DNA from 2 places in the Lactobacillus sp. CA30L genome. Region 1 is predicted to be linked to the other one. Evidence: predicted binding sites of a transcription regulator. Region 1 holds the regulator's gene; the other holds the start of a gene.
What was found. The regulator LexA, encoded in region 1, represses DNA repair genes until DNA is damaged. The targets are predictions, from matches to a motif close to CNAACANNTGTTNG.
Positions count from the first base shown of each region.

Region 2: the regulator LexA is predicted to act here: its motif matches at 2,789-2,802, upstream of recA (recombinase RecA).

Region 1 covers NZ_JBWXGB010000005.1:50,805-56,243, reverse strand. Annotated here, with positions in the region: gene rplS (50S ribosomal protein L19) at 1-93, shown strand, start outside; gene AC2JF8_RS06830 (nucleoside phosphorylase) at 191-955, shown strand; gene AC2JF8_RS06825 (hypothetical protein) at 1,194-1,490, opposite strand; gene lexA (transcriptional repressor LexA) at 1,719-2,342, opposite strand; gene AC2JF8_RS06815 (DUF896 domain-containing protein) at 2,487-2,735, shown strand; gene AC2JF8_RS06810 (YneF family protein) at 2,805-3,020, shown strand; gene AC2JF8_RS06805 (ABC transporter ATP-binding protein) at 3,092-4,846, shown strand; gene AC2JF8_RS06800 (ABC transporter ATP-binding protein) at 4,848-5,439, shown strand, end outside.
Region 2 covers NZ_JBWXGB010000001.1:104,113-109,551, reverse strand. Annotated here, with positions in the region: gene rny (ribonuclease Y) at 1-1,468, opposite strand, end outside; gene recA (recombinase RecA) at 1,596-2,708, opposite strand; gene AC2JF8_RS00540 (ABC transporter permease) at 2,860-3,519, opposite strand; gene AC2JF8_RS00535 (glycine betaine ABC transporter substrate-binding protein) at 3,512-4,453, opposite strand; gene AC2JF8_RS00530 (ABC transporter permease) at 4,465-5,088, opposite strand; gene AC2JF8_RS00525 (ABC transporter ATP-binding protein) at 5,090-5,439, opposite strand, start outside.

The sequences.
Region 1 (5,439 bases):
GTGATGCGTCACGGTCGTGTACGTCGTGCCAAGCTCTACTACCTGCGTGATCGTCACGGCAAGGCTGCTAGAATTGCAGAAAAGCGCCGTTAATCCGCTTAAATTAAAGAGAACCATCCTGTTGCGGGGTGGTTCTCTTTTTTTGGCTATGGTAAAATCGATAGCAATATAATTTGTGGAGGAAACTACTATGGAAAACTTGTTTTTGGCGGACTTTGATGCTAGCCCGCGCGCCGTCATCGAACCCGACCACGAAAAGGCCGAAACGCACTACCACTTTCCGGCCAAGTTGCTGTTTGCCTTTATCACAAGCGATGCCATTGACGCTTTTTTGGCCCAGCACCCGCACCGCGTCCTCGGCCAGTTCGACTGCTTTGAGGGCTTGACGCCAATCTACGCGGTTGACTTGCCAAACGAAACGGTCACGTTCTGCCAGGCTAAATTGGGCGCCCCGGCAGCCGTACAGCTTTTGGACTGGCTGGTTGGCTACGGCGTTAGGCAGGTACTGGCAATCGGATCGGCCGGCGTTTTGGTCGACCTGCCCGAAAACTACTTCTTGGTGCCAACGAGGGCAATTCGCGACGAGGGGACGTCCATGCACTATGCGCCAGCGCAGAATTTCATTGACCTGCGGTCGTCCTTTTTGACGCGCGTGGAAAAATTGATGGGTACGAACGGAGTGCGGGTCAAGGAGGTCACGACCTGGACTACCGATGGCTTCTTCCGGGAAACGCCGCAAAAGGCCCAGCAGTTTAAGGCCCTGGGCGCGTCCTGCGTGGAGATGGAATGCGCGGCACTGGCGGCTTGTGCACAATTCCGCGGCGTTGATTTTGCCCAGGTTTTGTTTACGGCGGACTCGCTCAGTGACCTGGACCAGCATGCAGGACGGGGCTGGGGCAGGGACGCACACGAAGAGGCACTTGACCTTGCAGCCCAGATTCTGGATAACCCCTAGTCCCAACTTTGTGAAAAGCAGCAGCCATGAAACGACCGTGGAACGGATGGAAATTTCACAAGCAAAAACAATAATGCTGGTTTGACAGGCTTTATTGTTTTAAACCAGGCCCAGTATTTGTGAAGCGTGATTATACAGTAGATGTGGAAAGTCCCGCATCCCGCTTTTGGCAGGTGGTAGGCGGCGCCTGCCCCTTCATCAGCCGTCCCGCATGCGTTTCTTGCGTCCTTTAAATCAACTAAAAATTGAGGTTGAGCCCAATCAGCAGGATGGTCAGGAAGAAGCGGACGAGCCAGTGGCTCCAGTCAACCCGATGGTGGAGTGCCATGCCGTTGACCGCGGCGACAATTAAAAGGGCGAGCAGGAAACCCGTAACGATTGTGGGCCGGTCCGTTAGCCCGGCAAGGACGACGCCAGCGCCCAGCAGAAAATTGGCTGCAACGAGCCAGACGGGCAAAGTTTTGTGGGCTGCCAGCGCCGCCAAACCCATGATGCCGCCGTATAAAATGGTTAAGAAACAGGTTAAGTAATTCATTGATTTTTCTCCTTTGCAAAATTAAAGCACCAGCTGCACCCCGACGTCAAGGCGGCGCCGCCGCTAACGGACAGGCAAGAGGGGGCAGCGCACGATTTCTTCTGCAACAAAAAAGCCGTCCGGCCAACCCCTGAATTGTGGAATTCATGAGTTGGCAAAACGGCTGTATTGAAGGGCAAGAGCCCGTTTGCCCGAATAGATTGGGAGAAACAACTCGGGCAGTAGCAGCTAGAAAATATTGCTGCGGTAAAGGCCGACTACCTTGCCCAGAATCTGCACGTTCTCCAGAATGATCGGTGCCATCGTGTCGTTTTCCGGCTGCAGGCGGAAGTGATCCTTTTCCCTGTAGAAACGCTTGACGGTGGCCTCGTTCTCATCGGTCATGGCGACAACAATTTCACCGTTGGTCGCGGTGCTCTGCTTGCGTACGATAACATTGTCGCCGTTCAGAATACCGGCATTGATCATGCTCTCGCCGTGTACCCGCAGCATGAACAGGTCGCCCGCATCGTTGGCAAGGTCGGGCGGCAGCGGGAAGTAGTCTTCAATGTCCTCCACCGCCAAAATGGGCTGACCGGCCGTGACGACCCCGACAACGGGAATTTCGGTTGGCTTGAGCCCAAGCAGCTTCTTGCCCTCGTCGGTTATTTCCAGTGCGCGCGGTTTCGTTGCGTCCTTAATGATCAGGCCCTTGCGTTCCATTCGGGAGAGGTGGCCGTGAACGGTCGAAGTGGACGACAAGTCAACCGCGTGGCAGATTTCGCGGACGGTGGGCGGGAACCCCCGCTTTTGGACGGTATCATAGATGTAGCGTAGAATTTGCACTTGCTTATTATCCTGAATGTTGGTCATAATTTTGCTCCCTTGCACTTGACAAACTGTTGATAAGCATATTTTAGCAAATATCTGGCATAAGCGCAAACAAACGTTCTAAGAAATTAAACTTTTTTTATTGGACGAAATAAGGTAGACTTTTTAGGATAAGGGGTGTAAATAATGACTGAAGACGAAGAAAAAAAGTTGATCAACCGCATCAACGAACTGTACCATAAGAAAAAGACCGTCGGACTGAGCGTTGAGGAGGAAGATGAGCGTAAAGAGTTACACCAAAAGTTCATCAAGAACTTCCGCGCGGGCTTTAAGCGGGACGTTGAAAACCTGGTTCTGATTGATAAAAACGGACGTGAGGTAACGTCTGAAAAGGCCAAACGGGCCCAACGGGAAAAAGGTTTAAGAAAAGATTAACGTTTATCTTTAATTTTACTTAATTTTTAGGTAAGATATAACTATTGGACAAATTGAGGTGAACATTTTATGAATATGGGATTAGCAGTCTTTTTAATTGTAATAGCACTGTTGCTGGGCCTAATTGGCGGTTTTTACGGTGCAAGAGCATACATGAAGAAGTATTTTAAGGATAATCCACCAATCAATGAAGACATGATTGTTGCCATGATGTCACAGATGGGCCAAAAACCTTCGGCCAAGAAGGTTAACCAGGTGATGAACATGATGAAGCACCAAAAATAATGGTCTTGCACGATTGAGAATAAAGGCGGAGGATTGTCTCCGCCTTTTTATTTATGGAAGATAGATGAGCTATGAAAATATTTTTTAAACTAGGCTGGTTTTTTAAAAAAGAAAAGAAGCGCTACCTGATTGGCATTGCCTTTTTGGCCTTGACCTCGGTAGTCAACCTGGTGCCGCCCCGCATTCTGGGGCTAATGGCCGACCAGTTGGAACTGGGCCACATCAGCTGGCAGGAGTATGGCCTGTTGATCCTGGCAATAATCCTGGCGGCGCTCCTGCTCTATGGCTTCCGTTACTTTTGGCGCCGGCAGATCTGGGGCGGTTCCGCGGAACTGGAATTGCAGTTGCGCTCGAAATTGTTTGCCCACTTTATGGAAATGGACCGCACCTTTTACCAGCGGCACCGGACCGGGGACCTCATGGCCCATGCAACCAATGACGTTTCCGCCGTTCAAGAAGTTGCCGGTGAGGGTGTTTTGACCCTGGTTGACTCGCTGATCATGAGCGTCTCGACGATGGTTGCCATGATTATCTTTGTCGACTGGCGCCTGACGGTCGTGGCGCTTTTGCCGCTGCCGTTTCTGGCCTGGGGGGCGTGGAAACTGGGCGACCAGCTCCATGATGCCTTCGACAAGTCGCAGGCAGCCTTTTCGCGTCTGAACAACAAGACGCAGGAATCCGTTTCGGGGATTAAGGTGCTCAAGACTTTTGGCCAGGGTCAAGACGACACTGCAGCCTTCGATAAGATGATCGATGATACGATCACGATCAACAAGCGCGTCTTCAAGTGGGATGCGCTATTTGACCCGCTGGGAACGATTCTCATCGGTCTGACCTACACAATCACGATTATTTACGGTGGTCTGCTCGTCAGCAGCAAGGTTCTAACAATTGGCCAGCTGGTTTCCTTTATTGCCTACATCGGCAACATGGTGTGGCCGATGTTTGCGATTGGCTACCTCTTTAACATTTTGGAGCGGGGCAGCGCCAGCTACGACCGTATTGAAAAGCTGCTCGACGAGAAGCCGGCAATTACCGATCAAAATGCCGACGAAAGTTTAGGTGCCGGCGACATTGCGGGCGACCTGAAGTTTCAGGTTAAGTCATTTGCCTACCCCGATGAGCCGCAGATTACGGTCCTGAAAAACGTTGACTTTACGCTGAAAACGGGGCAAACGCTTGGGCTTGTCGGCAAGGTGGGAGCGGGCAAGACCACGATAATTCAGCTGCTTCTGCGTGAGTTTGACTGCTACGACGGCCAAATAACGCTGAATGGCCATGACATCCGCGAGATCCCGCTGAACGTGCTGCTGCGCCAGATTGCATACGTGCCGCAGGACAACTACCTGTTTTCAACCAGCATTCAAAAGAACATTGCGTTCGCCGATGCCAACACGGGTACGGACGCAATTGTTGCGGCCGCTAAAAAGAGCGACCTGCACAATGACATCCTGCAAATGCCGGGCGGCTACAACACGCTAGTCGGGGAGAACGGCGTCTCGCTGTCCGGTGGCCAAAAACAGCGGATGTCGATTGCGCGCGCCCTGCTGAAGAGCAGTCAGATACTGGTTTTAGACGATGCGTTGTCGGCGGTTGACGCTAGAACAGAGCAGGCAATCCTGCACTCGCTGCGTAGAGAGCGTGCGGGCAAGACCACGCTGATTGCAACGCACAGGCTGACGTCGGTGATGAACGCCGACCTGATACTGGTGCTGAAAAACGGCCGCATTGTTGAGCGCGGGACCCACGACCAGCTGCTGCTTGAACGGGGCTGGTATGCCGACATGTGGCAGAGACAGGAAATAGAAGAAAAGGTGGGCGAATAATATGGATGAACAGAACATGAACCAATCCGTTTGGTCCCAAGAAATCCCGGTCAAAGAGCAGCTCGGCATCTTTAAGCGCCTTTTGGGTTTTGTGCTGCACTTCAAAAACGAGATGATTGTTGCGGGCATTGGCGCCTTTTTAGTCAGTGTCATTAACATGCTGCTGCCTTACGGTTTGCAGTACTTCCTGGATAATTATCTTGTCAAGGCCGATGTGACTACGCAGGTAATCATATTTGCGGGGCTGCTTTACGCGCTGGGTTCAGTGATCAAGGGCGTTTTACAGTTCACGTACGAGTACTTCTTTGCCCTGGGTTCGGAAAAATCGCTGGAGGGCCTGCGGGCCGCGCTCTATGAGAAGCTGCACACGCTGGGCATGCGCTACTTTGACCAGACGCCGGCCGGTTCAATCGTGTCGCGGGTGACCAATGACACGATGACCCTGAGCAACTTTCTAACGGTTTTATCCAGTGTCGTTATATCCTTCTTTTCTATCATCTCGGCGATGGTCGCAATGTTTACGACCAACTTCTGGGCCGGGGTAATCGTGCTGGCCTTTCTGCCGTTTCTCCTGCTCATTATCTGGGCATATT
Region 2 (5,439 bases), on a different contig from region 1:
CCTCACGTCCGGCCTGAATGGCGTATGCCTGCTTGACCCCGTCATACCGCTTGGCAATCTGCTCAAGCTCGGTCAACCGTCTAATATAGTTTTCCAAGCTTTCGCTCCTGGCGCCCGGCCGGGCCGAGGAAATCGTGTCTGCCGCAACAACCAGTTCGGCAATAAACGATAACTTCGGCACATCCCCGTGGTGCGCCGCAATTGCGTTAACAACTACATCTGATTCATGGTACTTCCTGGTTAACTCAACGCCAATTTCGACGTGTGAACCTTCAATATCATGATCGATGGCTTTTCCAATATCGTGTAATAATCCCGCGCGAACCGCTAATTTTTCATTTAAACCAAGTTCAGCAGCCATTGTTCCGGCTAATTTGGCAACTTCAATTGAGTGCCCCAAAACATTTTGCCCGTAAGAGGTCCGATATTTAAGCCGGCCGAGTATCTTGACTAGTTCCGGGTTCATCTTGTGAATCCCCAGCTCCATCAAGGCGCTCTCACCCGCTTCATAAATATCGTCGTTTACTTCTTTGCGTGCCTTGTCCACCATCTCTTCAATGCGAGCTGGGTGAATCCGACCGTCTTTAACCAGACGCTCCATTGCCCGTTTGGCAATCTCCCGCCTGATCGCATCAAACCCGCTGAGGGTAACAACCTTAGGCGTATCATCAATGATCAGATCCACACCAGTGAGGGCTTCAAATGAACGGATGTTGCGGCCTTCACGGCCGATAATCCGTCCCTTCATCTCTTCATTGGGCAAGTCAACCACCGAAACCGTGGTTTCGGCAACGGTATCGGCAGAACTGCTCTGAATTGCATCAATAATTACCTTGCGCGCATAATGATCGGCCTTGGCATGAACTTCTTCATTGCTGTTCCTAATCATTTCTGCCCGCTCCTTGAACAATTGCTCAGATAATTGATTCAGAACAAGCTTCTTCGCCTGTTCCTGGTCTAAGTGGGCAACTTCGTAAAGCTTTTGCTGGCTTTGTTCAATTAAATCATTTGCATCCTGAACTTTCTTGCTCAGTTCAGTTTGGTCCTTCTTTAATTGTTCCTCCTTCTTGGCTAGTCCATTTTCACGTTCCACCAGCAGCTCGTTCTTGTGGTCAAGCGTATCCTCACGCTGTTTTAGACGATTGTTGTCACGTGCAATTTCGGCACGCTTGACGTTCAGGTCGTCTTCAACTTTTTGCCGGTAGCCCTGAATCTTTTCCTGCGCCTCAAGAATTTTTTCCTTCTTGGTGTTTTGCGCACTCTGCTCTACTAGCACCTTCTGTCGCAAAGCTTCAGAGTTAGTTAAAGCTGCCTGTTTTTTTGCTTCAGTTAGAATATGGTCGGCATCGTTTTGCGCATTCTGCGCCTTCTTTTCCCAGATATCCCTGCGGATAAGGTATCCAATATCTGCACCCATTAAAATTGAAATAATAACAATCGCGACGGGAATCAAAATTATTTTTGTCATGATTACTATCGCCTTTTTTATTTTTAAGATTATTCACACAGTATTAATGATAAAGAACCGCAAGGGTTATGTCAATTAATAGAAAAAACCTTGACCACTTTACAGGTCAAGGTTAATCTCTTCAACTCTAATTGCTTTTGCTATCGGCTTCCTTATCTGCGGAAGCCTCCTTTTCTGCAGGCTTGACTTCTTGGGCCTTCTTCGCCTTGACCTTCTCCGGGTCCTCGCGGTCGGCAATCGAGTCCTCATCGATGCCAAAGGCATGGCGCACCTGCTGTTCAACGTCTGCGTAAATATCCGGGTGCTCTTCCAGGTACTTCTTCGCGTTCTCACGGCCCTGGCCAATCCGCTCGTCATTATATGAATACCACGAGCCGGCCTTGTTGACAATATCTTTTTCGGCCGCCATGTCAAGCAGTTCACCGCTCTGCGAGATCCCCTGGCCGTACATCATGTCAACCTCGGCAACCTTGAACGGCGGGGCAACCTTATTCTTGACCACCTTGATTTTGACACGGTTACCGGTAATCTCACCGCCGGTCTGCTTAATCTTCTCCGCCCGCCTGATTTCAAGCCGAACGGTCGCGTAAAACTTGAGCGCACGACCACCAGGCGTGGTCTCCGGGTTGCCAAACATGATGCCAACCTTTTCACGAATCTGGTTGATAAAAATCGCAATTGTTTTGGTCTTATTGATGTTGCCGGAGAGCTTGCGCAGGGCTTGACTCATTAAACGGGCCTGCAGCCCGACGTGGCTATCGCCCATGTCGCCGTCTATTTCAGCCTGCGGAACAAGCGCCGCAACGGAGTCAACAATTAGGATGTCGATGGCACCGCTGCTAATCAGGGTATCAGCAATCTGGAGGCCCTCTTCACCCGTGTTGGGCTGGGACAGAATCAGCGCGTCCACGTCAACGCCCAGTGCCTCGGCATAGGCCGGATCCATTGCGTTTTCGGCATCGATATAGGCCGCCGTGCCGCCGCGTTTCTGGACCTCAGCAACCGCATGCAGTGCAACGGTGGTTTTACCGGAAGATTCTGGTCCGTAAATTTCAACTATTCGTCCCCGGGGGTAGCCACCCACGCCGAGGGCGGCGTCTAGCGCAAGCGAACCGGACGGAACGGTTGAAATCTTGGTGTTTGCCTTATCGCCCATCCGCATAACGGCACCCTTGCCAAAATTTTTCTCAATTTTCTTCAGTGCCGCGTCCAGCGCAGCCTTCTTTTCATCTTTGGCCAAGACTTGTTTTCCTCCTCTAATAATCGTTAATTAATCCTCGTTAATTATACTTTGATTCACTTGTTATTTGCAAGAAAAAGCGAACAAGCGTTTTGATTTTTTTGCCTTGCACTATTAATTACGCCAAAAAAGCCACATTTCTCCTAAAATTTTACCGTCTGAGTCCCCGGGGCTGCAGCCATTTTTGCATAAAATTCAGAAGCAGGTCGACCATGATGGCCATCAAGGCCGTCGGGAGTGCACCCGCCAAAATTATTGCGCTGCCGCTCGTAGCGTTGGTTCCGCGGATGATAATGTCGCCCAGACCGCCCGCGCCAACGAACGAACCGATTGAGGTTATCCCGATCGCGATGACCAGCGCGTTTTTTAGGCCGGCAATAATTACGGACAGCGACAGCGGCAGGCGCACCATGTAGAGCAGCTGCAGCTTCGTCATGCCCATGCCCTTGCCAGAGTCGATGATGTCCTTGTTGACGTTCCGCATGCCCGTGTACGTGTTCTTGATGATCGGCAAGAGCGAATACAGCGTGACGGTAACGATGACCGTCATGACGCCAAGGCCCAGCCCGATCATGATGATTGACAAGAGGGCAAGCGAGGGAATGGTCTGGATGAAGTTGGCAATTTCCACTACAAAGTCGCCCAGGTGGGCGTTGCGCGAAATGAAAATACCGATTGGAATTCCGATGATTGCGGCAAACAGGACCCCGTATATTGAAATCAGAAACGTGCGGTTGAATTGCTCAAGCACGTAGCCGCCATTATGCTGATAATAATAGATAAACTGCCGCCATAAAGATAACTTAGCCATTATTTTGCCCCCTAAAGTAATTGTGCTTCACTAAAAACTGGCGGGCAACGGTTGCTGGTTCCAGCAGCTTGTCATCCACCTGGAAGTTCATTTTGCGAATCTCATGCACGTTAATATTGCCGACAAGACGCCGCAAAAGCGGCTTTAGTTCCGGGTGCTCGCGCAACAGGTAATTATTGATCAGCATGCCGCAGTTGTAGGGTGGGAAAAAGTGCTTATCGTCTTGGAGCAGGTGCAGGTGGTAGGAATCAATGCGGCCATCGGTCGAGTAGCCCAGGATGACGTTCATCTTGCCGCTCTTCAGGGCCGAATAAACCAGCCCGATGTTCATCGGGTGCGCCTTGCTAAAGGTCATGCCATACGCCGTTTGAAAGGCCGGATAGCCCACGCCGGGCGCATTGACCCACTCGGACGCAACGCCGAAGGAAAACTTGTTTTCCACCTTCTTCAGGTCCGAAATTTTGTACAAACGATATTTTTGCTGGTCCTTCTTCCGTACCATGAACGCATAATTATTGGCAAAGCCATAGGTGTGCAGGTAGGTTTGGTCCCAGCGCTTCTTGACCTCGCGGCGCACCGTGGCGTTTGCCCGGCGCGAGTCCTTGATCGGCGGCAGCAGCAAGTTGGCCGTCAGTTCTCCCCCGTCATAAGCAGCGGCCTGGATATCGGCGTCGTGGCGCACTAGGGCCTGGTGCTGCATTGGGGCCGAGCCGAGGTTGTTGACAATCGAAGCCTTGTAGGGCGTCTCTTTTTCAATCAGCTGCGCGATAATGTTGGCAACTATCTGTGATTCCGTAGTGGTCAGTGCCGTTATCCGGATATTTGCGCTGCTGCCCTGCGTATCCGCCAAGCCCGGCAGGCCGCAGGCACTGGTAGCCACCATGACTACGAAAGCGAGGAACGCCAGCGTTATCTTTTTGAAATATTTTTTCATCAGCGTCCTCCTCATATGCCCTTCGGCGTAATCCGCCGTTCCAACTTGCCCAGCAGGTAATCCGTTAAAAGTGCCATGATAATTACCGGAATAGTCCCACCCAGGATCAGGTCGGGCTGGTACAGGCTGAGCCCGTTAAAGATAAAATCGCCCAGGCCACCGGCACCAATGTAGGAAGCAAGCGTTGCCCACGCAATGACGTAGATGGCCGAAAGACGGATGCCCGCCATAATCACGGGCATTGCAAGCGGGATGTCAACCTTCATAATCAGCTGCATCCTCGTCATGCCCAGACCACGCGCCGAATCAACCGTATCGGGATTGACGCTCGTCAAGCCCACGTATGTGTTGCGCAGAATCGGCATCAGGCTGTACAAAAAGAGCGCAATAACCGCCGGCACCTGCCCGACCCCGAAAAACGGAATCATCATCGCCAGGAGCGCCAGGGCGGGAATCGTCTGCAGCATGCTGGCAACGGCAATTACGACCTTGGCCGTGCGGGGAAACTTCAGCAGAAGAACGCTGAGCGGAACCGCCACAATAATGCCCAACGCAAGCGAAATGGCCGCAATGTAGATTTGCTGCCAGGTTTTGACAATCAATTCTGAACCGTGCTGAGCTAAAAAAACCGACATACTAATTCGCCTCTTTTTTGGATTGCGTATGCAGGGGCGTCTTGTCGCCCCAAATTTTTTCGTAAACAACATTAACCAGGCTGGAGCGGGTGACGATGCCAATCAGGTGCTGGTCCTTATCGACAACCGGCACGTACTGCCCGCTGTGGCTCAGGATGCGGCGGAAATTATCCCGCAGGTACTCGTCGGGGCCGACCGTGGCAAAATCCGTGATGAGAATGTCACTGACGCTGCGCGTTTTGTGGTACTTGCGCTGCAGCATATCGATTGAGACATAGCCCTTGAGGTGGTCATCATCGTCAACAACCAGCAACGTGTCCACATGGCGCTCCTTCATCATTGTCAGGGCCT